Regions from separate parts of the Vibrio celticus genome, predicted to be linked through region 4. Evidence: predicted binding sites of a transcription regulator. Region 4 holds the regulator's gene; each other region holds the start of a gene.
What was found. The regulator PurR, encoded in region 4, represses purine synthesis genes. The targets are predictions, from matches to a motif close to TNANGNAAACGTTTNCNTNA.
Positions count from the first base shown of each region.

Region 1: glpX (class II fructose-bisphosphatase) is a predicted target of PurR. The motif match lies at 1,942-1,961, and genes of this name have one in related genera.
Region 2: glyA (serine hydroxymethyltransferase) is a predicted target of PurR. The motif match lies at 2,467-2,486, and genes of this name have one in related genera.
Region 3: purE (5-(carboxyamino)imidazole ribonucleotide mutase) is a predicted target of PurR. The motif match lies at 3,223-3,242, and genes of this name have one in related genera.

Region 1 is NZ_AP025463.1:240,525-248,403, forward strand. Features, by position in the region: gene OCV19_RS01095 (helix-turn-helix transcriptional regulator) at 56-676, opposite strand; gene glpX (class II fructose-bisphosphatase) at 875-1,882, opposite strand; gene zapB (cell division protein ZapB) at 2,207-2,449, shown strand; gene rraA (ribonuclease E activity regulator RraA) at 2,547-3,065, opposite strand; gene OCV19_RS01115 (1,4-dihydroxy-2-naphthoate polyprenyltransferase) at 3,139-4,056, opposite strand; gene hslU (HslU--HslV peptidase ATPase subunit) at 4,212-5,552, opposite strand; gene hslV (ATP-dependent protease subunit HslV) at 5,611-6,159, opposite strand; gene OCV19_RS01130 (SPOR domain-containing protein) at 6,384-6,923, opposite strand; gene cytR (DNA-binding transcriptional regulator CytR) at 7,046-7,879, opposite strand, start outside.
Region 2 is NZ_AP025463.1:760,263-768,141, reverse strand. Features, by position in the region: gene OCV19_RS03655 (YaeP family protein) at 1-192, shown strand, start outside; gene OCV19_RS03650 (DUF4250 domain-containing protein) at 194-385, shown strand; gene OCV19_RS03645 (hypothetical protein) at 618-944, shown strand; gene glyA (serine hydroxymethyltransferase) at 1,161-2,411, opposite strand; gene OCV19_RS03635 (YitT family protein) at 2,758-3,360, shown strand; gene OCV19_RS03630 (winged helix-turn-helix domain-containing protein) at 3,443-5,008, shown strand; gene OCV19_RS03625 (IS5 family transposase) at 5,167-5,928, opposite strand; gene OCV19_RS03620 (hypothetical protein) at 5,966-6,904, shown strand; gene treC (alpha,alpha-phosphotrehalase) at 7,049-7,879, opposite strand, start outside.
Region 3 is NZ_AP025463.1:3,565,310-3,573,188, reverse strand. Features, by position in the region: gene dprA (DNA-processing protein DprA) at 1-364, shown strand, start outside; gene OCV19_RS16055 (DUF494 family protein) at 367-843, shown strand; gene OCV19_RS16050 (DNA topoisomerase family protein) at 856-1,425, shown strand; gene OCV19_RS16045 (5-(carboxyamino)imidazole ribonucleotide synthase) at 1,531-2,661, opposite strand; gene purE (5-(carboxyamino)imidazole ribonucleotide mutase) at 2,667-3,152, opposite strand; gene OCV19_RS16035 (L-threonylcarbamoyladenylate synthase) at 3,348-3,905, shown strand; gene hemF (oxygen-dependent coproporphyrinogen oxidase) at 3,925-4,842, shown strand; gene aroE (shikimate dehydrogenase) at 4,918-5,748, shown strand; gene OCV19_RS16020 (DUF1488 family protein) at 5,766-6,035, shown strand; gene OCV19_RS16015 (gamma carbonic anhydrase family protein) at 6,032-6,577, opposite strand; rRNA gene OCV19_RS16010 (16S ribosomal RNA) at 7,145-7,879, shown strand, end outside.
Region 4 is NZ_AP025463.1:2,312,952-2,320,830, forward strand. Features, by position in the region: gene cmoM (tRNA uridine 5-oxyacetic acid(34) methyltransferase CmoM) at 118-903, opposite strand; gene elyC (envelope biogenesis factor ElyC) at 1,019-1,870, shown strand; gene torR (two-component system response regulator TorR) at 2,036-2,749, opposite strand; gene torD (molecular chaperone TorD) at 3,035-3,682, shown strand; gene purR (HTH-type transcriptional repressor PurR) at 3,998-5,002, shown strand; cyclic di-GMP riboswitch class I at 5,173-5,258, shown strand; gene OCV19_RS10430 (TfoX/Sxy family DNA transformation protein) at 5,386-5,976, shown strand; gene OCV19_RS10435 (IS3 family transposase) at 6,048-6,929, opposite strand; gene OCV19_RS10440 (transposase) at 7,042-7,392, opposite strand; gene OCV19_RS10445 (TVP38/TMEM64 family protein) at 7,536-7,879, shown strand, end outside.

The DNA.
Region 1 (7,879 bases), 1.5 Mb from region 4:
TAATCTATTTGTATTTTCTCAATATTGAGACGGTATTAGCCGATTACCTTTGCAATCAAAGGGCGGGTGTTAAGGTGTAAGTGCAGCGTCGTTCGCCAGCAATGATGTGCTCTGTACGGCTCACGTGACACTCATCTTTTAGTAACTCAGTAAACACGTTGAGCTCAGATTGGCACAGGCTAGGGCAGCGAGTTGCAGCCTTACAGATAGGGCAGTGGTTCTCAATCAAGATGTAGTGTTCATCATGCTCTTGAAGCTCAGCCATGTAGCCTTCGTCTTCACGAAGCTGGGTGAGTTTTTTAAGCTTGCTGATGAGTGAATCACAGCCAGACAGCGCAGTTTGATACTGCTTAAGAGTGTGTTGTTCACGCTCGGCAGCAACCTTAGCCAGCCCTTCTTTACCAAATAGATTCTCGACAGCATCAATCACTTGAATGGTGAGTTCACCATGTCGGTCTGAAAATTGGCTATGACCTTGTTGAGTCAGGGACCAGTGGCGAGTCGGGCGACCCACTTTCACTTTCACATCATGAAACGCAAGAATACCGTCATCTTCCAGGCTTTGCAGATGTTGCCTTGCCCCCATTGTCGTCATGCCAAATTCTTCTGACAGTTGTTTCGCGGTTACCGCGCCTTGACGCTTAATGGTCTGTAAGATTCTGTCGCTTGTTTTCATACTATCCCTACCTAATGAACTTTACTATTATGAGGCAAGGTGTTTATAAAGCAAACCATTTACTATATTGATGATAATTTACTCTATAGATAGCGTTTTACTCTATTGGCTGCCATGGTCAGATTCTGATGCGCTAATAAAACAAAAGGCTGATACTAGGTATCAGCCTTGGAATATTCTGTTTCACCGAATTTAGGCTTACAGGATATGACCTACTACTTCTGGATCTTTACGCTCTAGGTAGTGGATAGATTTGATGCGGCGAATTGTACGGCAGCGGCCACGGATAAGCAGGGTTTCTGTGGTTGCGATATTACCTTGACGAGAAATACCTTCTAGCAAGTCACCCTTAGTGATGCCTGTTGCTGAGAATACAACGTTGTCGCTGCGTGCCATGTCTTCCATCTTCAATACGATACCCGCCGTTACGCCCATTTCTGCGCAGCGCTCAAGTTCAAGTTCACCGTGCTTGCGGTTCTCTTCTGTGTCGCCTTTCACTTCGTGGCGAGGTAGAAGACGACCGTGCATGTCGCCGTCGAGTGCGCGAATTACCGCAGCCGAAACAACACCTTCAGGTGCGCCGCCGATGCAGTACATGACGTCTACTTCGCTGTCTGGCATACACGTTAATATAGAGGCCGCAACATCACCGTCTGGCACAGCAAATACACGAACGCCCATAGCTTGCATGTCGGCGATGATTTGATCGTGACGAGGCTTAGCAAGCGTGGTTACAACTAGAGTATCGAGTGTTTTACCTAGTGCTTTCGCGATGTTTTCTAGGTTTTCTGTTAGTGGCAGTTCTAGGTCAATCACGCCTTTAGCGCCAGGGCCAACAACCAACTTTTCCATGTACATATCAGGTGCTTTAAGGAAGCTGCCTTTTTCGCCCGCAGCCAATACAGCCAATGCATTTGATTGGCCCATTGCTGTCATGCGTGTCCCTTCAATTGGGTCAACTGCGATGTCGACAGCGTCGCCGCCCACACCTACGTTTTCGCCGATGTATAGCATAGGTGCATCATCGATTTCACCTTCGCCGATAACAATCTCACCGCTAATTTCGGTTTTGTTTAATAGGCTACGCATTACTTCTACAGCAGCGCCATCTGCAGCGTTTTTATCGCCACGGCCAAGCCACTTGTAACCAGCCAGTGCTGCACCTTCTGTGACACGAGAGAATGACATTGCTAAATCGCGTTTCATGCGGACTCCAAAATTTTCAAAGGGGGAATAGAAATTTCGCGGCGAATTTTACCATATCCAAAAGGAAACGTTTGCCTTTTTGTTTTTTGGAGATTGCTCTCGATCAATTCGCAGTGGAAAACAGTTATTATTCATCAAAATAATCGGTTTGCCGCTGTGGCGGTAATCGTTCACGTCAATATTCGGTAAAAAGCGCTGTTTTTTTCATCGAATGGCGCAAAATATCGAATATATTGAGTGTTTATCCTTGCTCTGCTGAGTAGAATGGGGAAATAAGTGGAGTGAACCTTCACCATCAAACGGATAACTTAAAGGTAGGCCAGAATGTCTTTTGAAGTACTAGAGCAGCTAGAAGCAAAAATTCAAACAGCAGTAGATACAATTGCACTTCTTCAAATGGAAGTGGAAGAGCTTAAAGAAGAGAAACAAGCACTAGCAACAGAAGCTGGTGAGCTTAAAGCAAGCCGTCACGAGCTAGAGCAAAAAACTCAGCAAATGCAGGAAGAGCATTCAGCATGGCAAGATCGCATCCGTAACCTTCTTGGTAAAATGGATGAAGTAGAGTAATCGACTCTTCAGATTTAAAAAAACGCCCGCTACTGAGTAGCGGGCGTTTTTGTTTGTGTTCTTATGATTTGTTTTATTATTTGAAGCTGAGTGAGAGTTACTCGACGTCTTCTTCCTCGACATCCAAATCGAGTTCTACATCTAGAGGTTCGGCAGAAAGAATGATGCCGGTGTTGTCTGCGTAGAGGCAATCTTCAGGTAAGAAGGTCACGCTGCCAAAGTTCACTGGAACGTCTAATTCACCGATACCTTCTTGGCTCGCACCAACAGGGATAGAAGCCAAGGCTTGGATACCTAGGTTCATGTCTTCAAGCTCATCGACTTCACGAACGCAGCCGTAAACCACAATCCCTTCCCACTCATTGTCTTCGGCAAGTAGGGCTATCTCAGCATCGATCAGCGCTTTACGTAGTGAGCCGCCACCATCGATTAACAACACACGTCCCAGACCGTCTTGCTCTAGTACAGAGCGAATCAAAGCGTTGTCTTCAAAACACTTTAATGTCGTGATCTGTCCTGCGAAGGATGCACGTCCACCGAAGTTGCTGAACATTGGCTCCACGACATCAACTTGATCCAAATATATGTCGCACAGTGCTGAAGTGTTGTATTCCATTAGTATACCTTTTGAACAATGAGCTTACTTTGAGTATATCGGCGCTTGATCCCTTTGCAATGATTAGTCTCATTTAACTCAATAGAGTTTGAGCTACGACAACCCCTGCAAACAATAGGTTAGTGACCAGTGAGCATTTCACAATCACGGGCATCATTGGTGCAATCTGCGCTGGCTTTTCGGTTTCCCAAACGGCTTTGCCATGCTTGTAAACAATAATAATGCTTAGCAAAAACGGCAGGCTGATCCAGACCGGCTTTTCTTGAATAAGCAGGTAGATAGCGAAAGACGCAAGGGCGAGGCCAAGCAGAGCAAAATGATAGTGTTTGGCTTTGCGTTGTCCTAGGCGAACCGCCATGGTGCGCTTACCACATTCGCTGTCGTTTTCGATATCACGCATGTTGTTGATATTGAGTACCGCAACCGCCATCAAGCCACAGCCCAATGCCGGAAGGAATAGGCTTGGTTCAACATGGCCAGTGTGCAAGAAGTAAGTCCCTGAAACACCTAATAAACCGAAGAAGATAAATACCGATAAGTCGCCAAGGCCAATATAGCCATAAGGCTTATTACCGACGGTATAAGCGATGGCAGCAACAATGGCTAATATGCCTAACGCAATGAAAGATAAGATACTTTCAATCGAGGTTAAGGCATGAAAAATAAGAATCAGCCCAGCGACCATGGTAAACACGATGTTGAGGATGATCGCTTGCTTCATGGTTTTCGCTGTTACCGCGCCAGATTGCATGGCACGTGTTGGCCCCAGACGATTTTCGTTGTCTGTGCCTTTTACTGCGTCGCCATAGTCATTGGCTAGGTTCGATAAAATCTGTAATAGGGTGGCGGTTAAAAATGCCAGTAGGGCTATCGATAAAGAAAACTGACCACCGGCGAACGCTAAACTACTTCCTGTAAGAATAGAGACAAGTGCGAGAGGCAGAGTTTTTGGTCGTGCGGCATCAAGCCAGATCAGTAGAGATTGTTTCATCGTAGGTCTAATTCTTTGTAAGTCTTCGTTTCATACTGTGATTTGAGTATACGCCCATTTTTCGGGTAATAAAAAGCCCACTCGAAAGTGGGCCTTGAATTCGCTTATTAGCTGCTATTTCTTTGAGATAGAGCAATAAGTTGGAGTTTCGTGTGCTACAGGATGAAGCGGCTTAGGTCTTCGTCTTCAACGAATTCGCCAAGTTTCGATGTTACGTAAGCTTCATCAATCACTAGCTTGCTGCCAGCTTTGTCTGTTGCTTCGAATGAAATCTCATCCATTAGACGCTCCATCACTGTGTGTAGACGACGCGCACCGATGTTCTCAGTGGTTTCGTTTACGCGCCATGCTGCGTCCGCAATCTGGTTGATGCCATCTTCAGTGAACTCAATGTTGACATCTTCTGTTTTCATTAGGGCAATGTATTGCTCTGTTAGCGATGCTTTTGGCTCAGTCAGGATGCGTTTGAAGTCATGTGCTGATAGTGCTTCAAGTTCTACGCGGATTGGCAGACGACCTTGCAGTTCAGGGATCAGGTCAGATGGCTTAGCCACTTGGAATGCGCCTGATGTGATAAACAAGATGTGGTCAGTTTTAACCATGCCGTGCTTGGTTGATACTGTGCTGCCTTCGATAAGAGGCAGTAGGTCACGCTGAACACCTTCGCGAGATACGTCTGGGCCTGAGCTGTCGCCACGCTTACAGATTTTGTCGATCTCATCGATGAATACGATGCCGTTGTTTTCAGCGTTGAAGATCGCGTTCTCTTTCAGCTCTTCTTGGTTCACAAGCTTCGCAGCTTCTTCTTCCGTCAGTGCTTTGAATGCGTCTTTGATTTTCATCTTACGCTTTTTCTTGGTGTCGCCCGCTAGGTTTTGGAACATGCCTTGCAGCTGGTTTGTCATCTCTTCCATGCCTGGAGGTGACATGATTTCAACGCCCATTTGCGGTGCGGCTACATCAACTTCAATCTCTTTGTCATCTAGCTTACCTTCACGCAGTTTCTTGCGGAAAATCTGACGAGTGTTTGAAGAAGTGGTGTCTTCAGTTGATTGCTCGTTCTGACCCCAAGCATCACGCGCTGGTGGTAGAAGGGCATCAAGAATGCGTTCTTCAGCTTGTTCTTCAGCGCGGTATTGTACTTTTTCCATCGCTTGTTGGTGCGTCATCTTGATCGCAACGTCCGTTAGATCACGGATGATGGTTTCAACTTCTTTACCAACGTAACCCACTTCGGTGAACTTAGTCGCTTCTACCTTGATGAAAGGCGCGTTTGCTAATTTCGCTAGGCGGCGAGCGATTTCAGTTTTACCTACACCCGTTGGGCCAATCATCAGGATGTTTTTTGGCGATACTTCAACACGTAGGCTTTCTTCAAGCTGCATACGGCGCCAGCGGTTACGAAGAGCGATAGCCACTGAGCGCTTAGCGTTGTCTTGGCCGATAATGTGGCGATTGAGTTCGTGAACAATTTCGCGAGGAGTCATCTCAGACATGGTTTTTCCTTAATTCTTTAATCACTGTTGAATACAACGTTATTGATGGAAGCGGTCGTTACTCTGGCTTTGGCAGCTCAACGGTGCTTTCTAGTTCTTCAATAGTGTGGTGATGGTTGGTGAAGACACAGATATCGCCCGCAATGTTCAGCGACTTCTCTGCGATTTCACGCGCATCTAAATCAGTATTTTCTAATAGTGCAGTAGCGGCTGCTTGAGCGAAGTTACCGCCCGAACCGATCGCAATCAGGTCGTTCTCAGGTTGAACTACGTCACCGTTACCTGTGATGATCAGTGAAGCGGTCTCATCCGCTACTGCTAACAGTGCTTCTAACTTACGTAGAGCACGGTCGCTACGCCAATCCTTCGCTAGCTCAACGGCAGCTTTGGTCAGGTGGCCTTGGTGCATTTGTAGCTTGCTTTCAAATTTTTCGAATAGCGTGAAAGCATCAGCAGTACCGCCAGCAAAGCCTGCCAGTACTTTGTTGTTGTATAGGCGACGTACTTTACGGGCATTGCCCTTCATTACAGTATTGCCTAGAGATACTTGTCCATCACCCGCGATGACGACTTTATTATTACGACGTACAGATACAATGGTAGTCACGAGTAGGGCCTCTTAATATTTCTTATCTTTGGGTATAAAAAGTATATGAGGATGGTGCTCGGATAATTCAAGGAAGGGTGAGTGATGTCGTGCAAACTTATCGGCGGAAGTTGTAAGGAAATTTGGTTAAAGGGGAGGGGGATAAAAGAAAACCTCCACAATGGGAGGCTTTCGGTGTTTGTTTTCGGCTTTTATTAAGAAAGAGACTGCCGCTGAACTTAAAACTAATCGGTGTCTTTCCAAATAGCACAAGGTTCGATTTTCGCTCGTTGCAGCTTATGGCGATCGCGCTCTGCGTCGCGCTTCAACTTGTATGGACCTAGAACCACACGGTACCAGCTACTGCCATCTTTCTTGCGGATCTCACTTGAGATACCTTGGAAGGCAATATCCAACTTACGTGCTTCTGCCTGCGACGAGGTTTTGTAAGCGCCACATTGCATGATGTAAGGGATCTTAGAGATCTGCTGCTCTTTGGCTTTTACTTCAATCTCGCGGCTTGGCAGCGTTTCAACGTAGTCCCACTTCTCTTCAGGAGGCGGCGGAATCACTTTCGCAGGTTTTGGCTTAGGTTTTGGTTTGGTTGCCACAGGCGTTGGTGCAGGCGGCTCAGGATCATTACTCAATAGGTAAAGTCCGTAACCAAAACCACCGGCAAGGAGGATCGCCAAAAGACCACTGCGCCAAGGTTTACGGCGAGGGGCTTGTTTTTTGGTCGGTTTTTTCGTGCCACGACCGCGCTTTACATAATCTCTATTAGCCACAAGACAATTCAATAGTTGCTGATTCTGCCCTCATGGTAATCCAGATTGCGCGAGGATAATAGTGCAGAAATGGAAGCGGCACATCAAAATGTGCCGCAGATTTATAAGGGTATTTCTAAGGGTTATATTCGAGGCGGCGCTGTACTGCCTCGAACCACCAATTTAGCTTCAAGCAGACGCGAACCTGCTTGCACATCGTTGCCTTTTAATAGATCAAGCATCATCAACATCGCTTGGCGTCCAATCTCATAACGAGGCTGAGAAATGGTGGTTAGCGGTGGATCGCAGTATTGAGCGAATTGGATGTCATCGAAGCCGACAATCGATAGGTCTTGAGGAACGCGTAAGCCCAGTTTCTTCGCTTCTTGAATCGCACCAATCGCCATCGCATCGTTGTGACAGAAGATAGCTGTAGGCTGTTCAGGAAGTGCCAACAATTGACGAACCGCTTGAGCACCGGCTTCAAAAGTAAAGTCGCCGACAGTGCTATAGGCAGGGTTCATTGATACTCCAGCGCGACGCAGCGCTTGTTGATAGCCTTGTTGGCGGAACTTACACAGCGTTGCCGATACTGGCCCTGATATTTGAGCGATACGCTTATGACCTAACTGGGCTAGGTAGTTCACGGCTTCAAATGCAGAGGTCAGGTTATCGATGTGTACGGTAGGAAGTTCAAGTTCAGGGGCAAACTCACACGCCATCACCATTGGTGGTAAGTTCTTTTGTTCAGACTTACTGACGTCAAATGGATGGTCAGTGCCAAGCAATAGCATACCGTCAGCTTGTTTGGTGAAAACTAAGTTAACAAACGAAGACTCACGCTTCTTTTGTTGGCCACTATCACCCAGTAAGACAAGGTAGTCATTTTCTACTGCGGCATCTTCGATACCACGAATGATCTCGGCGAAATAAGGGTCACAGATATCAGGAACGATAGTGATGATGGTTTTTGATTC
Region 2 (7,879 bases), 1.6 Mb from region 4:
GATTGTTGTGATTTGGTGCGTGAACTGTATTCTCAAATTGGCAGTGGCGACCAAGGCTATATCCCTAAAGCGATCACCTGCGCGGTAAAAACATTGAACGACCTTGCTGCAGATGAATCTCTTCCTAAAGAAGCGCGTGAGCGTGCAGCATTTGCCGCTGCGAACCTGCTGATCTCAGATTTCGAGGACTAATATGAACCTCGCTAATTTTGAAAAGATGGATCCTGTAATGTTGATGAGCATCGTCAACATGAAGCTACGTGACGACTTCGGTGGTGATTTGGATCGAGTGGTCAACTTCTACGAGATCGACAAAGCAGCATTGATCGCTAAACTTGCGTCTGCTGGTTTTGAGTTCCTTCCAGAAGCCAAACAGTTTCGATAGTCATTTAGAACACGCTTGATTTTGAAAGGCCAACCTCAGTGTTGGTCTTTTTTATTGGTGATACGTATTGGATAAACATGTAGTTAGCCAGTTATAAATTATCTGTCTACATCTATACTTTTATATCTTAGAGTCAACGAACGCTCCTTGAACCAAAGCGTATTGTTGTATAGGCTACCTGAAATAGCCTATAAAACTCATCACCCAATCTGATGATAGCGAAGGATTAACAATGAAAAGACTCGGACTTTTGGCAGTTTTCGCTGCAACACTGACTGCAGGTTGCGCTTCAAATACACAGCAAGACAACTTTCGTGAAGCCTCTTTTGAGCTGTGTAACACCGAAGTCGATATTTACTCAGTAAGCCATGATGAAAGAGTACGCATTGTCTGCTCTGATGGCTCTAAATTCGCTTTAAACAACGAAGATACGCTAGAAGTGATGCGTGATATCAATATCGACTACTGTGACGGCGAAGGCTTAGGCAAATTCAACGAGAGCCGCCATTATTACTCATTCAAGTGTAAGTCTGGCACCCTGCTTAGTATCAGAAAGTAGAACCAACATAAGAAAACCACAAAGGGTTGATGTGCAAACATCAGCCCTTTTTAATACCCGTAATAACCAATTTTCAAAAACAAAAAAGGCTCCCAACAGGAGCCTTTCAAATCGTATTTTTCAATCAAATAGCTTTAGTTCAAGGAAAAGGCGCGGAGTTTACGAATGTAAATGAGCACCTTTGACACAGAAATTAAGCTATTTGAGCCAGAAAAATTATGCGTAAACCGGTAGACGCTTACAGATATTTAGTACTTTTGCTTTCGTTGCTTCGATAACAGACTCATCGCCCATGTTATCTAGGATGTCACAGATCCAACCTGCTAGCTCTTTCGCGTCTGCTTCTGAGAAACCACGACGAGTGATAGAAGGAGAACCGATACGGATACCTGAAGTAACGAACGGGCTACGTGGATCGTTTGGTACAGAGTTCTTGTTCACAGTGATGTTCGCTGCACCTAATGCTGCATCTGCTTCTTTACCTGTGATGTCTTTGTCGATTAGGTCAACTAGGAACAGGTGGTTCTCTGTAGAACCTGAAACGATGTTGTAACCGCGTGCTAGGAATTCAGCAACCATTGCTTTTGCGTTAGCAACTACGCGAGCTTGGTATTCTTTGAACTCTGGCTCTAGAGCTTCTTTGAACGCTACTGCTTTACCAGCGATAACGTGCATTAGAGGACCACCTTGGCCGCCTGGAAATACTGCTGAGTTTAGTTTCTTGTAAAGATCTTCGCCTTCGTTAGAAAGGATAAGACCACCACGAGGACCAGCAAGCGTTTTGTGCGTTGTCGTTGTTACAACGTGAGCATGTGGAACTGGGTTCGGATAAACGCCTGCAGCGATTAGACCAGCAACGTGAGCCATATCTACGAAGAAGTAAGCACCTACTTTGTCAGCGATTTCACGCATGCGCTTCCAATCACAAACTTGAGAGTAAGCTGAGAAACCACCGATGATCATCTTAGGCTTGTGCTCGATAGCTAGCGCTTCCATCTCTTCGTAATCGATTTGACCTGCTTCATCGATACCGTAAGGGATGATGTTGTAAAGCTTACCAGAGAAGTTTACTGGAGAACCGTGAGTTAGGTGACCACCGTGTGCAAGGCTCATACCTAGAACAGTATCGCCAGCATTCAGTAGTGCCATGTATACAGCGTTGTTTGCTTGAGAACCTGAGTGAGGTTGTACGTTTGCGTATTGAGCGCCAAACAGTTCACATGCACGTTCGATTGCTAGAGTTTCAACTTTATCTACGTACTCACAACCACCGTAGTAACGCTTACCTGGGTAGCCTTCAGCGTATTTGTTTGTAAGTTGAGAACCTTGAGCTTCCATTACACGTGGGCTTGTGTAGTTTTCTGAAGCGATAAGTTCGATGTGCTCTTCCTGACGAAGAGTTTCTTCTTGGATAGCTGCGAATAGATCCGCATCGTAATCAGCAATGTTCATGTCACGCTTAAGCATCTGTATCTCCTGACTCAGATTGTACTGAAAGTTTCAAAAAAACCACACAACGACCGAAAGCAAACGTTTCCTTCACCGTTTTGATGTGACGCATTCTACATAATTTGATCTAGGTCATAAAGAGCTAATTGCAATTTTATCATGCAGTTTTTTCATAATCACATATAAGATTCATCATGTTATTTGGCTTATCCAACCAAAGATGACGCTTACTGTCAATTTTACGCTTTACACCCTGTAAAACGCAGATTACATAGGTTTACCTTAATTTTGCCCCTCAAGCTACCGAAAGCTAAGGTTTTTCTCTACTATGCACGCCTTTATTGGTTAGGTAATTATAAAAACGATGGAAAAACACTCACGTAAAGAAGATTGGGTAGCGATTCTCACTGGCACGTTTTTAGTGGCGTTAGGCGTCTTCTTTTTACAGTCAGCGAACCTGCTTACCGGTGGTACTACTGGCTTGGCTCTGCTTTTGAGTCAATTCTTGCCTGTAACCTTTGGTATTTTGTACTTTGTTGCCAATTGCCCATTCTATTTATTAGCATGGAAACGATTCGGCCGTAGCTTTGCTATTAGCAGTGCGATTTCTGGTGCTTTAGTATCTGTGTTTGCCGATCATTTATACTTAGTTATCTCGCTAGAAGTTCATAACGAGATCTATTGTGCTGTTGCCGGCGGCTTATTAATGGGCTTAGGTATGCTAATCCTATTCCGTCACCGCTCAAGTCTGGGTGGCTTCAACGTACTGTGCTTGTTTATCCAAGACCGCTACGGTATCTCGGTAGGTAAAACACAAATGGGTATTGATGCATGTATTCTGTTTGCATCGTTCTTCTTCGTGTCACCTTGGGTGATTGCCGTATCTGTATTAGGCACCGCAGTATTGAACATCGTATTGGCAATGAACCACAAACCAACTCGCTACTCGGTGAATTACGCGTCTTAATACCAATCACCCTGTGAATTACTAGCTGTTTTTAATAACAAAAACAGCTAGAATTTAGGTTTTATAAACCGTCACCTTTTCTATGCAAGATTACCTCTCTAGCGCCAAAGACCAACAAGCCTCTATTTATATTGAAGGCTTGGAATTCAACCCCAACACACGAGTCTTAAGTTGCGACGAGCAGGTCATCGATTTAGAACCTCGTTCTATTGAATTACTCGAACTGTTTCTGACTAGCGTGGGTGAACCGCTCGCTGCTGAGCGCATCATTGAATCTGTATGGCAAAGTAACTTCATTTCAAAAAATGTTCTGACAAACCGAATCAGTACCTTACGTTCAGTACTTCAAAAACACCTACCTGATAGCGACGCGACCAAAATACTGGTGACTTACCCACGCAAGGGTTACTTCCTAAACCCAAGTTCGGTTAGCTTTGCTGCGGCTTCCCCTGATTTCAAAGAGGATGATGCCGCCATAGAATCTCCAACCAGTCAAAAAGGATTTACCTCCAATCCAGTTAATCCTTGGCTTGTTGTGGTGTCTTTGGTTTTGCTGATCAGCACTGCGGTAATGGGCTATATGCTTTGGCAATCTTCGACTCGTGCTTCTGAAGTCGAACGCGACCAACGATTGATTCCTAAGGTCGAACTTCTCCTGAATCGATTGGATGCCATCGGCGATAATTCCAGAAAATACCGAAAAGTCGTAAAAGCATTAATACTTCAACAGCAGATTGAATACGCCTACACCGATCTTGCTAACCAAGATGCGCCAAGCTACTTCCTTGACCCTATAGACAGCTCTCCCTTCTTTCCGGGCGCAAAGAACATGCGCACCAGTGATTACCTGCTTAACATTCAGCTGAAGGATCAAGAAGTAGATAAACGCCTCGTCGCTAAAATAAGCCTGATTTACCCAAACTCAGGGAAGTTGGCGTTTGGTGGGGTTTACTCTATTGATGTTAATAACATCAGCAGCAGCGTTATGGAGATCAACCGAGAGTTGGCTAACTACTTTGCTCTGCCTGCACCATTGTCGCCAGACTGGTCAGTCGATAATACCGAAGTCAGCGAATTGCTGAGTGGAAAAACCATCACGTTTGATGGCATCAAGCTCAACACCATGACGTCTACTCTGATTGCACGACAACTTGCTCTATTTGAAACGGATCAGAAGAAGCTCATTGCGTTCACCAATCTTGTTCAAACTCGATTTAAGTTACTGCCAGACGAACTAAAACTTTGGGTCGGTATCATTCATTTCAAACTGAGAGATCTGCAAACCGCAAAAGAGCTCCTAACCAATACCTCAGGAAACTCTACGATCGAAAATGCGTTGGTTTATATGATGGTTTCTCACATTGCTTATAAGCAAGGCAACATGGAGAAGTTCCGCCTCAACTACATGGAGTCGCTGGTTGCGTTATTGAGAGTGGTTCCATCCGAAGATTTATTCGCTCGGCTATCTAAACCTGAATCCAAATCGACCTGCCTACAACCTTGGAAGAGCTTAAAGCTAAGCGTTAAAGAGCCTTTAATCATAAAGCAGTGGGAAACATTAATGCTTAACTACTGCACCGCTGTCGGGCAACAGTTCTCAAAGGATAAAGAAAAACCCTTTACAATAAATAACTTAAATATAAATTAAGATCTTATGTGACTTCGTTTTTTGCCCTATTTACTCCCCAAACAATAGCATTCCTAAAAACATCGGGCCCACCAAGGGCTTCCAACTTTAGGAATGTTCAACATGAAAAAAACAATGACGCTACTAGGGCGTGTTGATCTTTGCTGTACATTTCGCGTTCAACAATACATCGGTAGCCACATTAACATGAATGCCAGCGATAACATGCTGGCATAATTCCTTTCTAGCTTGTCATATCTACTTGAAATAGCTCGATAATGCTTAATTCTCCCAAAGGCATTTTCGACCAAGTGACGATACTTGTATAAACACCAATCCATACTGTCTTTGTCTATATCTTGTCCGTAATTGCGTTTAGCAATTACCGTTTCTCCGCCACGTTCCTTAACAAAAATACGGAAAGGTTCGCTGTCATATCCTTTATCACAAACGATGGTATTAACTTCATCGAGTTGCTCAACTAAGCTTTCGGCATGCACTATATCGTGGCGTTGTCCCTCTGATAAATCAAAGCAAATCGGCAGGCCACCACTATCTACGGCTAAGTGAATTTTGGTTGAGTTGCCCCCGCGACTTTTTCCTATTTGCTCTGAACTTTCAGTAGCTGCACCTGTACTATGCTGATGTGCTCTAACTATAGAGCCATCAAGAAATACCCATTCAAAATCAGCCATGTTAGATAAGCTTTTGAAAAGATTATCTAAAATCCCTTTCTTTGACCAAAGATTAAATCGTCTGTAAACGGTACTCCACTCTCCGAACTCAGAGGGTAGATCTCGCCAAGGAATACCTGTTCTCATTCGATAAAGTATTCCTTCAAATGTCATTCGATGTTCAGTTTTATCGTAAATACGACCTGTACTTTTCATAACTTGGAGTAGCAGTTCCCAGCGAATATCAGTTAGCATTGTTCTTGGCATGGTATTGGTTATGGTTTTACTTTTGGCGAAGCAAATTATAACTCTTTACCATGCTGTTCAAAAAACACTCACGAAAGATCAACACGCCCTAGCGACCTCTCTCTTTGCCCTCTATGGTTGTGGCGGCGGAGGCGGCTCTTCTTCTGGTTCTACAGATGGTAATAAAGGTCCAAGCAGTCAGGTTGATTACCCTATTGCGAGCTCTGCATTTTCCCCTAAACCAGAAACAACATTGGGCTACTCGTTTACCAAAGATGGTAAGACTGAAGGCGTGATGACAATGAACTTCACTCCTTTAAGCGGTGAACTCATTATTGCAGGGTTACAAGAAGAGGCCAGCAATGAAGCGGTCGTTCAAGTTATCAATGATCTGATCAATTACGGCATCACCGAATTTTATGTATCTGAAGACATCATGACGAATGTTGAAGGTACACAAGAAGACGGCAGCATTTATTTTGCAGGCCCTGACCGCGGTCTACATGAAATCACCAATGCCTACTTTATTGGTAGCCAATACATCACAACCGTAATACGCAGCAGCCCTCTTTTCCGCTTGAAAGGAACTGACGTAAAAGAGAGTAACCCAATCATTGATATCAGTGAGGAAACCGTTTCATTGCAAGTGACGTTAGATGGCGAAGCAGTCGCTAACATGCTGAATGACTTTGAAGACAACTCGTGGGTATCAAGCCTGCCAACTAATGCCTCATGCCTAGTCACATGGCAACAACAGATTGAAGAAACAGGCGTACGTAAGAGTTTCAAGATCTCTGATAAATCAATCGAAGCTGCGAATCTAACAGAAAAAAACACCTACTACATTAACTGTGAAGGTATGGATTCTACAGAATTTGGCACATCATCAGAGCGCTGGTTCAACCCTAGCATCGGTTTGATTGAACAGATTGAATTGATGTCTGTAGAACAATCTACGATCGAAGAATCAGCAGCGATACTGACTTCGATTAGCTAGCCCTGACTTAGATTCACCGAACCTGAGCGCAACAGCTAACTAACCACAAACAATAAAAAAGGCTTTGGGGAGCACTCCAAAGCCTTTGTAAAAGCCTAATCCTTTAAGGGGAATCAGAATTAGGCTTATTGAAATGAAACAAGGTTAACCTTCAATCAAGAGAATACGAGTCTCGTAAGGACGTAACACTTGATGATGTAATGCAACTGAAGTGTTCGCTTGTTGATAGTTAGACAACAAACTCTTCGCCTTAGTCATATCAAAACGTTCCGGCAAAACGCATTCTGCCTCTTCGCCATAATAGTTGTTAATACACAGCAAAGTTTGACCTTCGTTCTCACGTGCATACGCAAAAATGGATGAGTGTTCAGGCAGTAGATCTTGATAACTGCCATCCGTAATCACTGGCACTTGTTTACGTAACTCAATCAAACTCTTATAGAAATAGAAAACAGAGTCTTTGTCTTCAAGTGCTTGCTCAGTGTTAATCTCAGAGTAATTATTCGCTACATCAAGCCATGGCTGAGCTTGTGAGAATCCTGCGTAAGGCTCACTGTTCCATTGCATTGGTGTACGAGAGTTATCACGAGACTTCTGCGCTAAAATCGCCATCATATCTTGATGCGCTACACCATCACGGTTAACCATAATGTCGTACATATTGGTACTCTCAACGTCACGATATTGGCTGATGTCGGTATACCCCGGGTTGGTCATACCAATCTCTTCACCTTGATAGATGTAAGGTGTGCCTTGCATCATATGCACAGACGCAGCAAGCATCTTGGCTGATTCAACGCGATATTGCTGATCGTTACCTAAGCGGCTCACCACTCTTGGTTGGTCGTGGTTACACCAGAATAGTGCGCCCCAACCTTTACCATTCAATCCTGTTTGCCAGTGGTTAAAGATCGATTTGAGCTGTAAGAAATCGAACGGCGCATTAGTCCACTTCTCACCATTGGTGTAATCGAC
Region 3 (7,879 bases), 1.3 Mb from region 4:
AGTGTTTGCACTTCCCGGTTCGATTCATAACCCAACCAGTCGCGGAGGCAACAGTCTAATTAAGGCAGGAGCATGTTTGGTACAGAGCGCTCAAGATGTTCTAATTGAAATAAAGAGTCTGTTAGACTGGTCCATAGATCAGCAGCCCAGTTTGTTCGAACCTACGCCGAACAAGAGTGAAAATGAACAATTGCCATTTCCACAGCTGTTAGCTAACGTAGGATTAGAGGCGACACCCGTTGATATTTTGGCACAGAGAACCCATATACCTGTGCATGAGGTCATGATGCAGCTTTTAGAGCTTGAGCTCTCAGGGCATGTTGTTGCAGTTTCCGGTGGCTATATTCGAAAGGGGAGAGGCTAGCTATGATGATGGACATACTGATGTACTTGTTTGAAACCTACATCCATAGCGATTCTGAATTGCAGGTGGATCAAGACGAACTGGAAGATGAGCTTCTTCGAGCAGGGTTTCACCAAGATGATATTTATAAGGCCCTCCATTGGTTAGAAGATCTTGCTGCACTGCAAGATACCGACAACCAAGCGGCGATTACTATGTGCTCCAATACCTCGATGCGTGTTTATACCAGTCGAGAGATTTCACGTATTAATATGGAGTGTCGAGGTTTCTTACTGTTCCTAGAACAGATCAACGTACTCACGACAGAGATTCGTGAAATGGTGATTGATCGTGTGATGGGGCTTGAGACCAACGAATTTGAATTGGATGATCTGAAATGGATTATCTTAATGGTGCTATTTAATGTGCCGGGTAATGAAAGTGCTTACACGCAAATGGAAGAGCTGTTGTACACCAAAGAGCAAGGTATCTTGCATTAATACAGGCTTGTCATGAGTAGTAAGATTGATAATCAGCTTTTTTCAGCACATGAACATGCATTAGAGCATGAACCATGTCCACAGTGTGGTGGAGAGCTTCAGCTTCGCCATGGTAAGCACGGTCCATTTTTAGGCTGTAAACAGTATCCGAGCTGTGATTACATCAAGCCGTTGCATCAAAACGATGGCCACGTGGTGAAAGAGCTGGGGGTGCCGTGTCCTAAATGCCAAAACGAATTGGTATTAAGGCAAGGCCGCTTTGGGATGTTCATTGGTTGTAGCAGCTACCCAACGTGTAATCACATCGAATCTTTGGATCAACCAAAAGAACAACCTGAAGAGCAGCCACTCGTTGCTTGTCCTGAGTGCGGCAGAGGCCATTTGGTTGAGCGTAAATCTCGCTATGGCAAAACCTTCTATGCGTGTGATAACTACCCTAAGTGTAAGTTCGCAGTTAACCAACCACCAGTTATAGGTCGTTGTGAAGAGTGCCAGTTCCCGTTGTTACTTGAGAAGAAAACAGCCAGTGGTACCAAAAAACAATGTGCTGATCGCAAGTGTCATCACATTCAATCTCAGTAGTCATGTTAATCACAGTAAGTGAATGACCAGAAACAAAAAAACGGCGCTCAATGAGCGCCGTTTCTATATCCAATGAACTTTTTATATCAATAAACCAATGTAGGCTTACTTCATCTGCTCAGCAAACTTATGCACAGCAGGGTAGGCTTGCTTATCAAGAATGTCAGCCAATGAGCACAATGCTCTTTGTAGCTCTGCGTTGTAGTCAGCGCTCACGTTAATGTGGCCCATCTTACGACCTGCACGCTTCTCTTTGCCATACCAATGAACATGACAACCACCTTGAGCAAGAATTGCCTCAGGTAGGGTATCTTCACCAAGAATGTTGATCATTGCGGTTGGACGAATCAGTTTAGTGCTGCCTAGTGGCATACCACATACGGCACGTAGGTGGTTCTCAAACTGACAAGTTTCAGCGCCTTGCTGCGTCCAGTGGCCAGAGTTATGAACACGTGGTGCAATCTCATTCACCAGCAGTGAACCTTGAACATCAAAGAACTCTAGCGCGAGTACGCCAACGTAATCCAAACGCTCTGCAACTGCGGTGAACATGGTTTTTGCTTGCTCTTGCAGTTCAATGTCGTCAATGGCTGTTGATAAGCTCAACACGCCGTCGGTGTGAACATTCTCAGCCAGTGGATACACTTGAATCTCGCCATTGATACCACGGGCACCAACCAGTGATACTTCGCGGTCAAACGGAACAAACTCTTCAGCCACAATGGCTTGGTTGTCTGTTGCGGCAATGCACTCAGCCATTTCTGCCCAAGTCGCGTCAACATTGTCTAATGTCTTTAAGCGCCATTGGCCCTTGCCGTCGTAGCCGCCAAGTGTACTCTTCAACACCATTGGCAAGCCAACGTGAGCAATTGCAGCGTCAAAGTCTTCGCGAGAGTTGATCACGTAGTACTTAGCGTTTTTCACGTTTGCTTCGTCTAACAGAGCTTTTTCAAGGCGACGGTCACCGCCAGCTTTGATTGCTTCTGTTGTCGGTAAGAACTTACCGCTGCGTTCACACAACTCAAGTACATCGTGAGGAATATGTTCGAATTCAGCAGTAATGACGTCCGCACGCTCTATCGCATTTTCTAAGCCGTTACCTAGAATCGCTTGCGTAAATGGGTGAACAATATTTTTGCTGCCAACATCAAAAGCAGAAGTTTCAATATTCAGCGGTGCCCCAGCTAGGGACATCATGCGAGCAAGTTGGCCCGCGCCTAACACAAGAACATGCATGGGAATTAGTCCTCTGCAGGGTTTGGATTAGCAAGTACCGTTTCTGTTTGCTCAGAGCGGAACGCTTCTACTTTCGCCATTACTTCTTCATTGTGTGTACCAATGATTTGAGCCGCTAGGATGCCGGCATTGGCAGCGCCAGCTTCACCGATAGCCAAAGTACCTACCGCAATACCTTTTGGCATCTGCACGATAGAAAGCAGAGAGTCCATGCCTTTCAGTGCTTTAGACTGAACTGGAACACCCAGAACTGGTACGCTTGTGAAAGCAGCCGCCATGCCCGGAAGGTGCGCTGCACCGCCAGCACCAGCAATAATCACTTTAATACCGCGCTCTTTCGCACTGGTTGCGTAGTCTGCAAGCAACTGAGGTGTGCGGTGAGCAGAAACCACTTTTGTTTCGTACGCCACGCCAAACTGATCCAACATTTCTGCAGCTAGCTTCATTGTTGGCCAATCAGATTTAGAACCCATGATAATACCGACAGTCATCTCAAACTCCTTCAGGTACGATTTAATTAGTGATTAGATATTTTGCGCGCATTATACGGGTAAAATTGCTTAAGGAAAACGTTTGCGTCAGTCTAAGTTGTTAATTGATACATTTTATAAACAAATAGCTTTAGTCACAGTGAATGATAATTTGTACACTTAGTGAGTTAGATAACTGAATTAATGAGGCAACCCGTGGATAACTTTCAACATACTTTGCAGGCATTACAACAAGGTGAAGTCATTGCTTACCCGACCGAAGGCGTTTTTGGGGTCGGTTGTGATCCCGATAATCCACAAGCCATCAAGAAATTACTCGACCTAAAACAACGACCGATCGAGAAAGGGTTGATCTTAATTGCTGCGAGTTACGAGCAACTGTTACCTTACATTGATGAAAGCCAATTGACGGAAGAACAGTTGGCAACAGTGAAATCGACATGGCCAGGTCCTGTCACTTGGATCATGCCAACCAGCAGCAAAGTTACTGACTGGGTAAGTGGTCAGTTTGATTCCATCGCGGTACGAGTGACTGATCACCCTTTAGTTCAAAGAATGTGTAGTGAATTCGGTAAGCCGTTAACCTCGACCAGTGCTAACCTGACAGGTGAACCGCCTTGTATGACGACTGAAGAAGTTAAGCAGCAACTTGGCCAACATTTGGTGGCTATTTTAGAAGGCCAAACGGGTGGTCGTGAGAAGCCAAGCGAAATTAGAGATGCAAAAACGTCGAAAATATTAAGACAGGGTTAAACCCTGCAGAGGAAGAAAGATGTCAGCAATTGATAAAGAAGCAGTAAAACAGTTTTTACTGAGCCTACAAGATTCGATTTGCCAGCAGCTTGAGCAAGCTGATGGTACTGCACTGTTTGAAGAAGATGCATGGCAGCGTGAGCCTGGCGAGCGCCTTGGTGGCGGTGGTCGAACTCGTGTGATGACCAACGGTGCGGTATTTGAGCAAGGTGGGGTTAACTTCTCTCACGTAGCGGGTAAGGCTATGCCTGCCTCAGCTACAGCTCATCGCCCTGAATTGGCCGGACGTAAGTTTGAGGCTATGGGGGTTTCGTTAGTTATCCACCCTAAAAACCCATATATCCCAACCTCACACGCGAACGTTCGATTTTTCATAGCAGAAAAAGAAGGGGAAGACCCGATTTGGTGGTTTGGTGGTGGTTTTGACTTAACGCCATTTTATCCTGTCGACGAAGACTGCCAATCTTGGCATCAAACAGCCAAAGATCTTTGTGCGCCATTTGGTGACGATGTTTATCAAGAGCACAAAGAGTGGTGTGATAAGTACTTCTATCTTCCACATAGAGATGAAACACGTGGTGTGGGTGGTTTGTTCTTTGATGACTTAAATGAGTGGGGTTTCGATAAGAGCTTTGCTTACATGCAGGCGGTCGGTGAAGGCTTTGCTGCGGCGTACTTACCAATTGTAGAACGACGCAAAGAGACACCTTATGGCGAACGTGAGCGTGACTTCCAACTATACCGTCGTGGCCGCTATGTTGAATTTAACCTAGTGTATGACCGTGGCACCCTATTTGGTCTACAAAGCGGTGGTCGCACAGAGTCTATATTAATGTCGATGCCGCCATTGGCTCGTTGGGAATACCGCTACGAACCACAAGCGGGTTCACCAGAAGCTCGGCTTTATAGCGACTACCTAAAGCCTCGAGTTTGGTAGTTCTTCCTTCCTTATAGGGATAGTGATAGGGTCATCTATATAGATGACCCTTTTTTATTTCTGTTAGGTAAGGATATGACACAGCAAGTAGATCGTTATGCCGTTTTCGGTAACCCTATTGGGCAAAGCAAATCGCCATTCATTCACACATTATTTGCTCGCCAAACCAGCCAACAACTTACCTATACAGCACTCCAGCCAGAACAAGGTGAATTCATCACTGCTGCTCAAGCATTTTTTAGTGAAGGTGGGAGAGGGTGTAATGTCACTGCGCCATTTAAAGAAGATGCTTATCAGTTCGCTAATCGCCTGACTGAGAGAGCTGAACTAGCAGGTGCCGTAAACACACTTAAGAAGCTAGATGATGGAGAGATCATTGGTGATAACACCGATGGTGAAGGTTTAGTTCAAGACCTTCTTCAACATCAAGTTGCGTTAAAAGGAGCTCGCGTTCTTCTTCTTGGCGCTGGTGGTGCTGCGAGAGGAGTGATTCAACCTCTTCTCGATCAAAAGCCACAACAGCTGGTGGTCGCTAATCGAACCTGCTCCAAGGCTGAACTTCTGGCTGAGATGTTTTCGTCGCATGGAAATATCAAAGGTATAGGGTTAAGTGATGTTAATGAAGGTTTTGATGTCATTATTAACTCGACCTCATCTGGTCTAAGTGGGCAGCTTCCTGAAGTGTCTGATGCTATTTTCAATTCTACTAGCGCCGTTTATGACATGGTTTATGGATCGGGAACCACAGTATTCAATCAATGGGCATTAGATAATGGTGTTCATGCTGCTTATGATGGTTTGGGTATGTTGGTGGGGCAGGCAGCAGAAAGCTTTATGCTTTGGCGTGGTCTTCGTCCGGGAACAAAACAGATTTTAAGAGAATTACGTAAAAACCTAGAGATGTAATGAGGTGTTTATAAAAAATGAATCAATCAATTCTATTTTCTGATATCCAAGATTGGGATGAAGAGAATCAATCAATCACCTTCCCAGCACAGCAGTCGGGCGCACTGATTGAGTGTGTAATGTCTATTGAAGAGTTGTCTCGATTGGCAGGCAAAGATATAGAAGAAGGCGATCAAGCTTTAGTTATCTTTTCAGAGTTACGTTTCGATATTGAAGAGCTAGCTGAAGAGTTAATAGAAGAAGAGGAGTATGACTCCTCTAATCGGATCCAAATCAAAGCGCTTTAGACTGGAAGTACAGAGTCTAGATAGTCGTTTTTATTCTGAACATAGTTGTCAGCTGACTTCTGTAAAAAAGCACGCTCTTTATCGTTTAATGAGCGTGCTTGTTTTACCGGGCTTCCTACATAGAGATAACCGCTTTCAAGTACCTTGTTCGGTGGCACTAAGCTACCAGCACCAATCATCACTTCTTCTTTAATAATCACGCCATCAAGCACAATAGCTCCCATACCCACAAGTACACGATCTTCAATCGTGCAGCCATGCAGCATTACTTTATGACCGATAGTGACATCATTGCCTATTAATAGAGGGTAACCCTCAGGGTTTTCTGCATTCTTATGGGTGACGTGCAAGACACTACCATCTTGGATATTCGTTCTCTCTCCAATATGAATGTGGTTCACATCCCCTCGAGCTGCAACCAAAGGCCACACGCTAGAGTCGTTACCGATTTTGATATCACCAACCAGTACCGAACTTGTATCTATATAGACACCTTGCCCAATCTGAGGGGATATTCCTTTATAACTGCGTATTGAACTCATAAATCCTCCTTTATATAGGCACCTTAAGCTCTTAATTAAGGGGAATACTAGTGAAAATGGAGTGTTTTGAACAAAAAACGCTCGAACAATCAAAAAAGTAAGAAAAACTTCAAAAAGGGCTTGCCAGTGTGATCGAAATCTCTATAATGCCACCTCGCTGACACGGGATGGCTTCGTAAGAAACCAAAACGAATCAGCAGGTCAAATTAGCCAAGCTAAGCGCTTGAAAAAAGTTTTGAAAATAGTGGTTGACACTAAAACTTAAATCGCTAAAATGGCCGTCCGATTTGAGCGAAGCTCAAAAAGGAAAAGCTCTTTAACAATTTAAACCTATCAATCTGTGTGGGCACTCGTTGATGAATATCAAAACGTTTTATCGTTAGATAAAACAGATTCTTCGGAATCAAAATTGATTTCAATGAACTGAGTGACCAATACAAATAACTTCGGTTATTTGGCACAGTCAATTCATTATCATTCTGTTGGAATGGTAATAGCTTTAGAATTACATGTTTACTTCGGTAAATATTAGTTTTGAAGTCAGTATTCGTTGAGTCACAAAATCTTAAATTGAAGAGTTTGATCATGGCTCAGATTGAACGCTGGCGGCAGGCCTAACACATGCAAGTCGAGCGGAAACGACACTAACAATCCTTCGGGTGCGTTAATGGGCGTCGAGCGGCGGACGGGTGAGTAATGCCTAGGAAATTGCCTTGATGTGGGGGATAACCATTGGAAACGATGGCTAATACCGCATAATGCCTACGGGCCAAAGAGGGGGACCTTCGGGCCTCTCGCGTCAAGATATGCCTAGGTGGGATTAGCTAGTTGGTGAGGTAATGGCTCACCAAGGCGACGATCCCTAGCTGGTCTGAGAGGATGATCAGCCACACTGGAACTGAGACACGGTCCAGACTCCTACGGGAGGCAGCAGTGGGGAATATTGCACAATGGGCGAAAGCCTGATGCAGCCATGCCGCGTGTATGAAGAAGGCCTTCGGGTTGTAAAGTACTTTCAGTTGTGAGGAAGGGGGTAGTGTTAATAGCGCTATCTCTTGACGTTAGCAACAGAAGAAGCACCGGCTAACTCCGTGCCAGCAGCCGCGGTAATACGGAGGGTGCGAGCGTTAATCGGAATTACTGGGCGTAAAGCGCATGCAGGTGGTTCATTAAGTCAGATGTGAAAGCCCGGGGCTCAACCTCGGAACTGCATTTGAAACTGGTGAACTAGAGTACTGTAGAGGGGTAGAATTTCAGGTGTAGCGGTGAAATGCGTAGAGATCTGAAGGAATACCAGTGGCG
Region 4 (7,879 bases):
CTGTTACTGTTCTTCGTCATATCGAATGTATTAGATATGACGCCTATTTCTTTATGACGCGGGCTTCTTACGATTGCATAGCGCATGTTGTGGCTTCTTTTACCACATTCACCGCTGTTATTGCGCAGGTTTTTGAGCCCAAACGTGAATATAACGGCCTAGTGACAGATATGGCTCTTGGCGACATAGCTGTTTTTCCAGTTCCAATACATCTTCAAATTGGTAATCGCCCATGTACTCCATATTACCTATGTAGTCACTGAAAGAGCGAATGCCTGATTTACCACAGATTTCTAGACCAGCGTCTTCTATCCATTGATAAACCTCTTCCGGCTTCAAGCCTTTTTGTGGTTGCAGCTTAAACCGTTTTCGATGTGGCATCCCATTCAATACATGAGGAATGTTGCCACAAATCACATTTTTCAGGACTAATCCGTGGTGGTTGTAAAACATTATCGAGGCGACGCCACCCGGTTTAACTTGTTCAAGCAATAAATCAAGTGCCTCTTTAGGATCGGCTAACCATTCCATTACGGCATGAAACATCACAAAATCGACTTTTTCATCGAGATGTTCTGCGACTTTTTGTACTGGTGAATGAATAAATCGATATTGCTCTAACAAACCCGCTCCGCTGATACTTTCTTCTGCGAGCTTCAACATTTCAGAAGAGAGGTCACACAGAAAAACGTTATGCCCAAGCGCGGCAATTTTTTGCGACATCTGCGCAAGTCCGCCTCCAGCATCAAGCACATGCAGCGGCGAAGCTGATTGCTCAAATTTGCTCAAAGCTTGTTCTAAATCTTCCCATACGATGATCTGACGGATCTCTCCTTTGTCAGAGCCGTAAATGTTTTTTGCAAATTTGTGGGCAATATCGTCGAAATTACGGTCTTCAGTCACGGCTACTTGAGTTATTATGTCCTATCGTGCCTGCTATTCTGTCACAGGAATTTCAGGAATAAAGAGGCGATGTCTCTTTTTACTACTAAGTGATGTTTTTTCGGACTATTCGGATATGTTTGAGCTGAAAAAAGTAGTGTCTTCGCTATTGATGCCACTGCCAGCAATGTTAATTCTCGCTTTTCTGGGTTTAGCCCTAGTGATGTTTACTACCAAAAGGAAGACGGGTTGCCTAATCACCCTTTCAGCCCTATCTGGTATTTTCCTAATCGCTTTCCAACCAGTTTCTAGTCAACTTTTAATGCCAATGGAAAGGCAACACACCGCATTTTTACCTGTCGATGAAACCGTCGATTACGTGATGGTTCTCGGAAGTGGTCACGTCGTAGACGACCAAATTCCACCGACATCAGAACTTAGCCGCACCGGCCTGATGCGTTTAAGTGAAGGGATTCGTATTCTACGCCTCTACCCTGGTGCAAAACTCATTTTGTCTGGCTATGGCGCAGGCACTGAAGTAAGTAACGCAAGAATGATGGCTAAAGTTGCACTAGCTCTTGGCGTAGCAAAGCCCGACATCATTCTGCTTGAAACCGCAAAAGACACTTGGGAAGAAGCCCGCCAAGCCGCTGCGTTCGTTAAGAATAAAAGAATGGTGTTGGTGACTTCAGCGAGCCATATGACTCGCGTACTGAATGAGTTCAATGCTGCAGGCATGAAACCACTACCTGCACCAACCAACTATCTTGCACAAGAAGGTATTGTTGAGCCTTGGAATAAGTACATGCCAAAAGCGCTATACCTTGAGCAGACTGAGCGTTACTGGCACGAAACCATGGGATTGGTTTGGCAAAGCCTGCGTGATTGGCTAGATACAAGCAATGACATTGTTGAAGAGCCTGTTATTCCAGAAGCTTCCAGCTTAATTGAAGATGACGGTGAAGTTTCTGCGGCCCAGCCTCAATAAGCCCATTAAATCTTTAAACTCATCTGAGCAGACAGAGTCGCCAAGTATTTGTAGATTCTCTGGTCGTTAACAGTAAAAGCTGAGTAATAAAAAAGCCGAGACATCAATGATGTCTCGGCTTTTTACGTTAAAATGTCGTTGTTGATTAATCACTCCCGAAGGAAATCAATCACCAGCGAACATGTAACCTTCACCGTGAACCGTCACAAAGATTTGTGGGTTCTTAGGATCGAACTCCATTTTTGCACGCATACGACGAATCAATACGTCGATAGTACGGTCATTAGGCGCGTCCACTCGGTGGCTAATCATATTCAAAATACGTTCGCGGCTTAATACTTGATTAGGGTAAGAAGACAAAGCCACTAGCAGTTCGTATTCTGCTTTGGTCAGTTTCACCGGTTCGCCGTTTTTGCTTAACGCGCGACGAGGGATATCAAATGTCCACTCCCCAAAACGAACCACAGACTCATCTGATGTTTCTTCGACTGCGCCCGCTGCTGTTTTACGAGCAGCAGAGATACGCCAAAGTAGGTTTTTAACTCGAACTAATAACTCGCGAAGTTCGAAGGGTTTAGTAACGTAATCGTCAGCGCCCATTTCAAGGCCAACGATCTTGTCGATGCTATCCGTGCGTCCAGTAACTAAAATAATTCCAATGTCTGATTGACTGCGTAATTCGCGAGTTAGCATCAATCCATCTTCGCCTGGTAAGTTGATGTCCAGCATAATGAGGTCAACGTTGTTTTCTTCTAACACGTTTCTCATTTGAGCGCCGCTTTCTGCTTCGCTCACTGTGTAACCCTCGTTCTGGAAGTATCCAACCAGTTTACTGCGGGTTACCACATCATCTTCTACGACTAATACGTGATAGCTCATCTACACCACTTTTCTTATTTAATAGTTTCAGTGACTATTCTATTCATAACTAGTAACAATTCTAGTGGTACAGAAGATAAAAGCCAGAAACATGGATTTTTTTTGATACAAGACAATCTTAAACCTTGCTATTTATCGTCCATCGCAATTCAATATAGGCATTACTACTAACGAGTAACTTTGCGTTTTGCAAATAGCCTTGTTATTCAGCCTTGGTGTGCTTATGCCCAAGTGACTTCAAGATGCATATAAGCAACATCACAAGACTAAGTCAGGATCTAACAAATGAAAGATACGAAAGCGTTCAACGAGCAAAGAGCAGAAATATACTGGTGGCTATCAAGCTTATTTGCCAAAGAGCTCACTCAAGAAGAACTCGATCACTACCACTCTGTTGAAATTCGTTCTTTCCTAACTGGTTTAGGCGAAAATGAGACACTAAAGCCAGCGATTGATAAGTTAGTGGATGCGCTGAACCGCCTACAAACACGTGAAGATGCTCAGCTAGAACTGTCTGCAGACTTTTGCGACCTATTCTTAAAGACAGATAAACACGGCGCTCTTCCTTACGCTTCAATGTATATCGGCGAAACTGGCCTCTTGAATGATAAGCCAGCAAAAGATATGGAAGAGATCATGGCTAAACACAACTTAGTCGTGAACCAAGATCTAAAAGAGCCAGCAGACCACATTGCTATTGAACTCGATTTCCTTGGTAACTTAATCATTCGTTCAAACGAAACGGATATTGAAGAAGAGCTAGAGAATTCATTTGCCGTTCAACAGCAGTTTATCGAACAACAATTGCTGACTTGGGTACCAAAGTTCAACGTGAAATGTCATGACGTTGATGAATTCGGTTTCTACGCCTCCGTCTCATCTTTGCTACTCGCATTCTGTCAATTAGACACTCAATATTTAGCCGGTGAATAGCTTATTGGATGACTAGGTAAATAAATTCAGCAGAATGTGACAATTCACCCGGATTTCTGGGTGAATTTTATTGCGAGTAATTTCTAGTCAGTCTAAAATTGTGACCGCAAACGATAAAATATGAAACATTCACGAAATGCTATGCTTATTAAAGTTCAGAGCATTTCGGTGTTAAGACAAGCCGCTCAATAGCGGTTTTTTGTTTTTTAGCACTTTAGTACCCAAAGAGCCCTACAAATTTAAGCTCTTAGTTAGGTAGCTTAACGGCTACTTTATTCCGTACTTTGGGAAAGTAGCTTCTAATAGGATAAAACCATGGCCACTATAAAAGATGTCGCTCGCTTAGCCGGCGTATCAACAACAACCGTTTCTCACGTAATTAATAAAACTCGCTTTGTTGCAGAAGCAACTCAAGAAAAAGTAAACAAAGCCGTAGATGAACTGAACTATGCACCAAGTGCTGTTGCTCGTAGCTTGAAATGTAATACAACACGCACTATTGGCATGCTAGTGACTCAATCAACTAACCTATTCTTCTCTGAAGTTATCGATGGTGTTGAAAGCTACTGCTACCGTCAAGGTTACACTTTGATCCTGTGTAATACGGGCGGCATCTATGAGAAGCAACGTGACTACATTCGAATGCTTGCAGAGAAACGTGTAGATGGCATCTTAGTTATGTGTTCTGACCTAACTGAAGAACTAAGAGAGATGTTAGACCGTCACGCTGACATCCCTAAAGTTATCATGGACTGGGGTCCAGAGAGCTCTCAGGCTGATAAGATCATCGATAACTCAGAAGAAGGTGGCTACCTAGCGACCAAATACCTTATTGAACGCGGTCACTCTAAGATTGCATGTTTAAGTGGCCACTTAGACAAAGCAGCATGTGTTGAACGTATTGCCGGTTACAAGCGCGCACTCAACGAAGCAAAGATTTCTGCTGATGAAAATATGATCATCGAAGGCAACTTTGAGTGTGATACGGCTGTTCTTGCTGCAGAACAAATCGTTGAGATGGAAGATCGTCCAACGGCAGTATTCTGCTTTAACGACACAATGGCACTCGGCTTAATGAGCCGACTGCAAGAAAAAGGCATCCGCATTCCTGAAGATATCTCAGTGATCGGTTACGACAACATCGAACTCGCTGAATACTTCTCTCCGCCGTTAACGACAGTTCACCAACCAAAACGTCGTGTTGGTAAGAATGCATTCGAAATTCTATTGGAGCGCATCAAAGACAAAGACCACGAAAAACGCGTCTTCGAAATGCACCCTGAAATTGTTGAACGAAGTACAGTTAAGACGTTAAATTAATTGATAATTCGAGTTTAATTTCATCAAGCGCACCTTTAGGTGCGCTTTTTTTATCAGCAACCATAATGAACCCTTATGCATAAATGAAAGATCATTAATTGAAGCAATGTCACATTTTGAAATATCAACTGTGAGCTTCATTCAACAAAAACTTTATTCTATTCAATCAGTCACGCACAGGGCAAACCACTCGAAAGAGTGAGACGCAAAGCTTCCGGCCTAAACCACTCGTTGGTATGGTAGCGGGGTTACCGATGGCAAAATGCAGTAACTACTAATAATTTAGTAATTTACGGCTTATTGACAATTTAATTGCAACATTTTGCTAATCTCTCGGACCTGCTTATTTGGTGGCGTAGTTCAAATACACCGAGATAAATAACATGGATAAACCGATACTAAAGGACTCGATGAAGTTATTTGAGTCCCTAGGAAAAATAAAATCACGCTCAATGTTTGGTGGCTTCGGTCTTTTTGCTGATGACACTATGTTTGCTCTGGTTGTAAATGACCAGTTGCACATACGCGCAGACAAAGGCACAACGAAACAATTCGAACAACAAGGGTTTCAACCATACGTCTACAAAAAACGTGGTTTCCCTGTCGTTACTAAATATTTCGCTTTACCTGAAGGCCTCTGGCAAGATCAAGAGAAAATCTTGCAGCTTGCAACCACGTCTCTAGGTTTTGCTAAAGAAGAAAAAGCTGAGCAGTCTTCTGCCAAGCCGACCCGACTCAAGGATCTGCCTAATCTTCGACTCGCTACCGAGCGTATGTTGAAAAAGGCAGGGATCGATTCTGTAGAACGTTTATATGAATCTGGCTCTGTAAACGCATTTAACGCCATCAAAGAATCGCATGCGTCTTCTGTCAGTATTGAACTACTTTGGGCGCTAGAAGGCGCGATCAATGGAACACATTGGTCTGTTATACCTCAGCAGCGTCGTGAAGAGCTTATCAATCGCGTCAATTAACTTTGTCAGTGCAATCTATATACATAACTAAGCCGCATTTTGAAGTGACCCCATAAAGTTGGACATTTCTGTTAAGCGGCTTTCAAGGCCTGAGTTCGATATTCTATCGGAGTCAGGCCTTTTAGTTTCACTTTTATACGTTTGGTATTGTAGTACTCGATGTATTCTTTAATTTGCTCTATCAGAGCATCTGCATCTTCAAAGCTTTGGTTGTGATACATCTCGGTTTTGAGTAAAGCAAAAAAGTTTTCAGCAACAGCATTATCCAAGCAGTTACCTTTTCTCGACATGCTTTGCGTTAACCCACTCTCCGCTACCTTTTTCTGATACTGTCGATGGCGATATTGCCAACCTTGATCGCTGTGTATAATTGGCTTTGAGTTGGGTTTAAGCGTTGATATAGCCTCCGTCAGCATATCCGTGACAAGCGGCAAGCAGGCATTTTTGGCCACTCTATAAGCTACCACTTCCTGAGTAAACAAGTCGACAACTGGAGACAAGTATACTTTCTGCTCTTTGACTTTGAACTCCGTGACATCAGTTACCCACTTTTCATCGGGTTGAGTCGCACTAAAATCTCTTTCAAGCACGTTGGGAGCAGCTGTTCCAGACTCTCCTCGGTATGAACGGTACTTTTTAATCCTGACCGTCGATTTAAGGTTGAGCTGAGCCATAAGCCTTTGAACCGTTTTGTGATTAAGCGCGACCCCCTGATTTTTTAGTTCTAAATGAATACGACGATAACCGTATCGGCCCTTATGTTCATGATAAATTGACTTTATCAACCGCAGCTCACGTTCGTAGCTATTTGGGCGCTTGCTCGTTTGAGCCTGATAATAAAAGACACTTTTTGCCAGCTGTAGAGTCTGCAGTAAGTGCTTCAACGGGTACTTGCCTTTAAGAGTTAGAGCTATGACCGCTTTTTCTTTGTTCGACGGTTTTTCCTGCTCCAACTCTTCCAACTTTTTAAAACAGCATTCTCGGTTCGTAAGTAGACTAACTCCTCTTTTAGCTCCTCAAGTGTCATTTCATTATCAGGCTTAGTGGTTCGTTGAGGTTGCTGTTTCATTGAGGGTCTTCCTTTCTGGCGCATTTTGAGCCCCTTGATACCGAGCTCATTAAATCGTTTGAGCCAGACAGAGAGTATCCCAGGGATGAGAGGTTTAATACTGCGCTAGTGTGCGTGAGAGACCATTCATTCGTCCACATTAAATTCAATGCTTTTCGTTTTGTTTGAGCAGTCGCGGCATGCTTAGTTGGTAAAAATGAATCAGTACCATGGATGGCAAAGACTTGAGCCCAATACCGTATCTGCCTTGAAGAAATTGAATATTGTTTTGCTAAGTAGAGAGATGACGTGCCATCTAAGTATTGCTTAGCAATGATACATTTTAGCTCTCGGCTATATTTGGACATAAAAAGACCCCCAATAATTGGTGTCCAACTATTGGGGGTCAGTTCATTTACTGCGGCTTTTTTTATATCTGATGAAAGTTAATCTATGCTTTGCCTGTCTATCTATACTATCGGTATGCATTGAAAATTTAGAGGAAGTATCAATGAGTAAGAAAATGATATTGGGTATTGTGTTGGTCGTAACCATCGTGGTGTTAGGCATCAATTTCGGCCAGTACTTAACGCTTGAAAATGCTAAGGCCCAACAAGCTGTGTTAAATGACTATATTGACAGCAACTTTATTGCTGCTGCCGCTATCTATTTTGTCGCGTATGTCATGATTACGGCTTTCTCCATTCCCGGAGCCGCTGTTGTGACCCTATTAGGGGCTGCGCTATTTGGCTTCTGGAATAGCTTGCTGCTAGTATCTTTCGCAAGTGCGATCGGTGCGACCTTAGCCTTCTTAAGTAGCCGTTACTTGTTGCGTGACTGGATTCAAACCAAGTT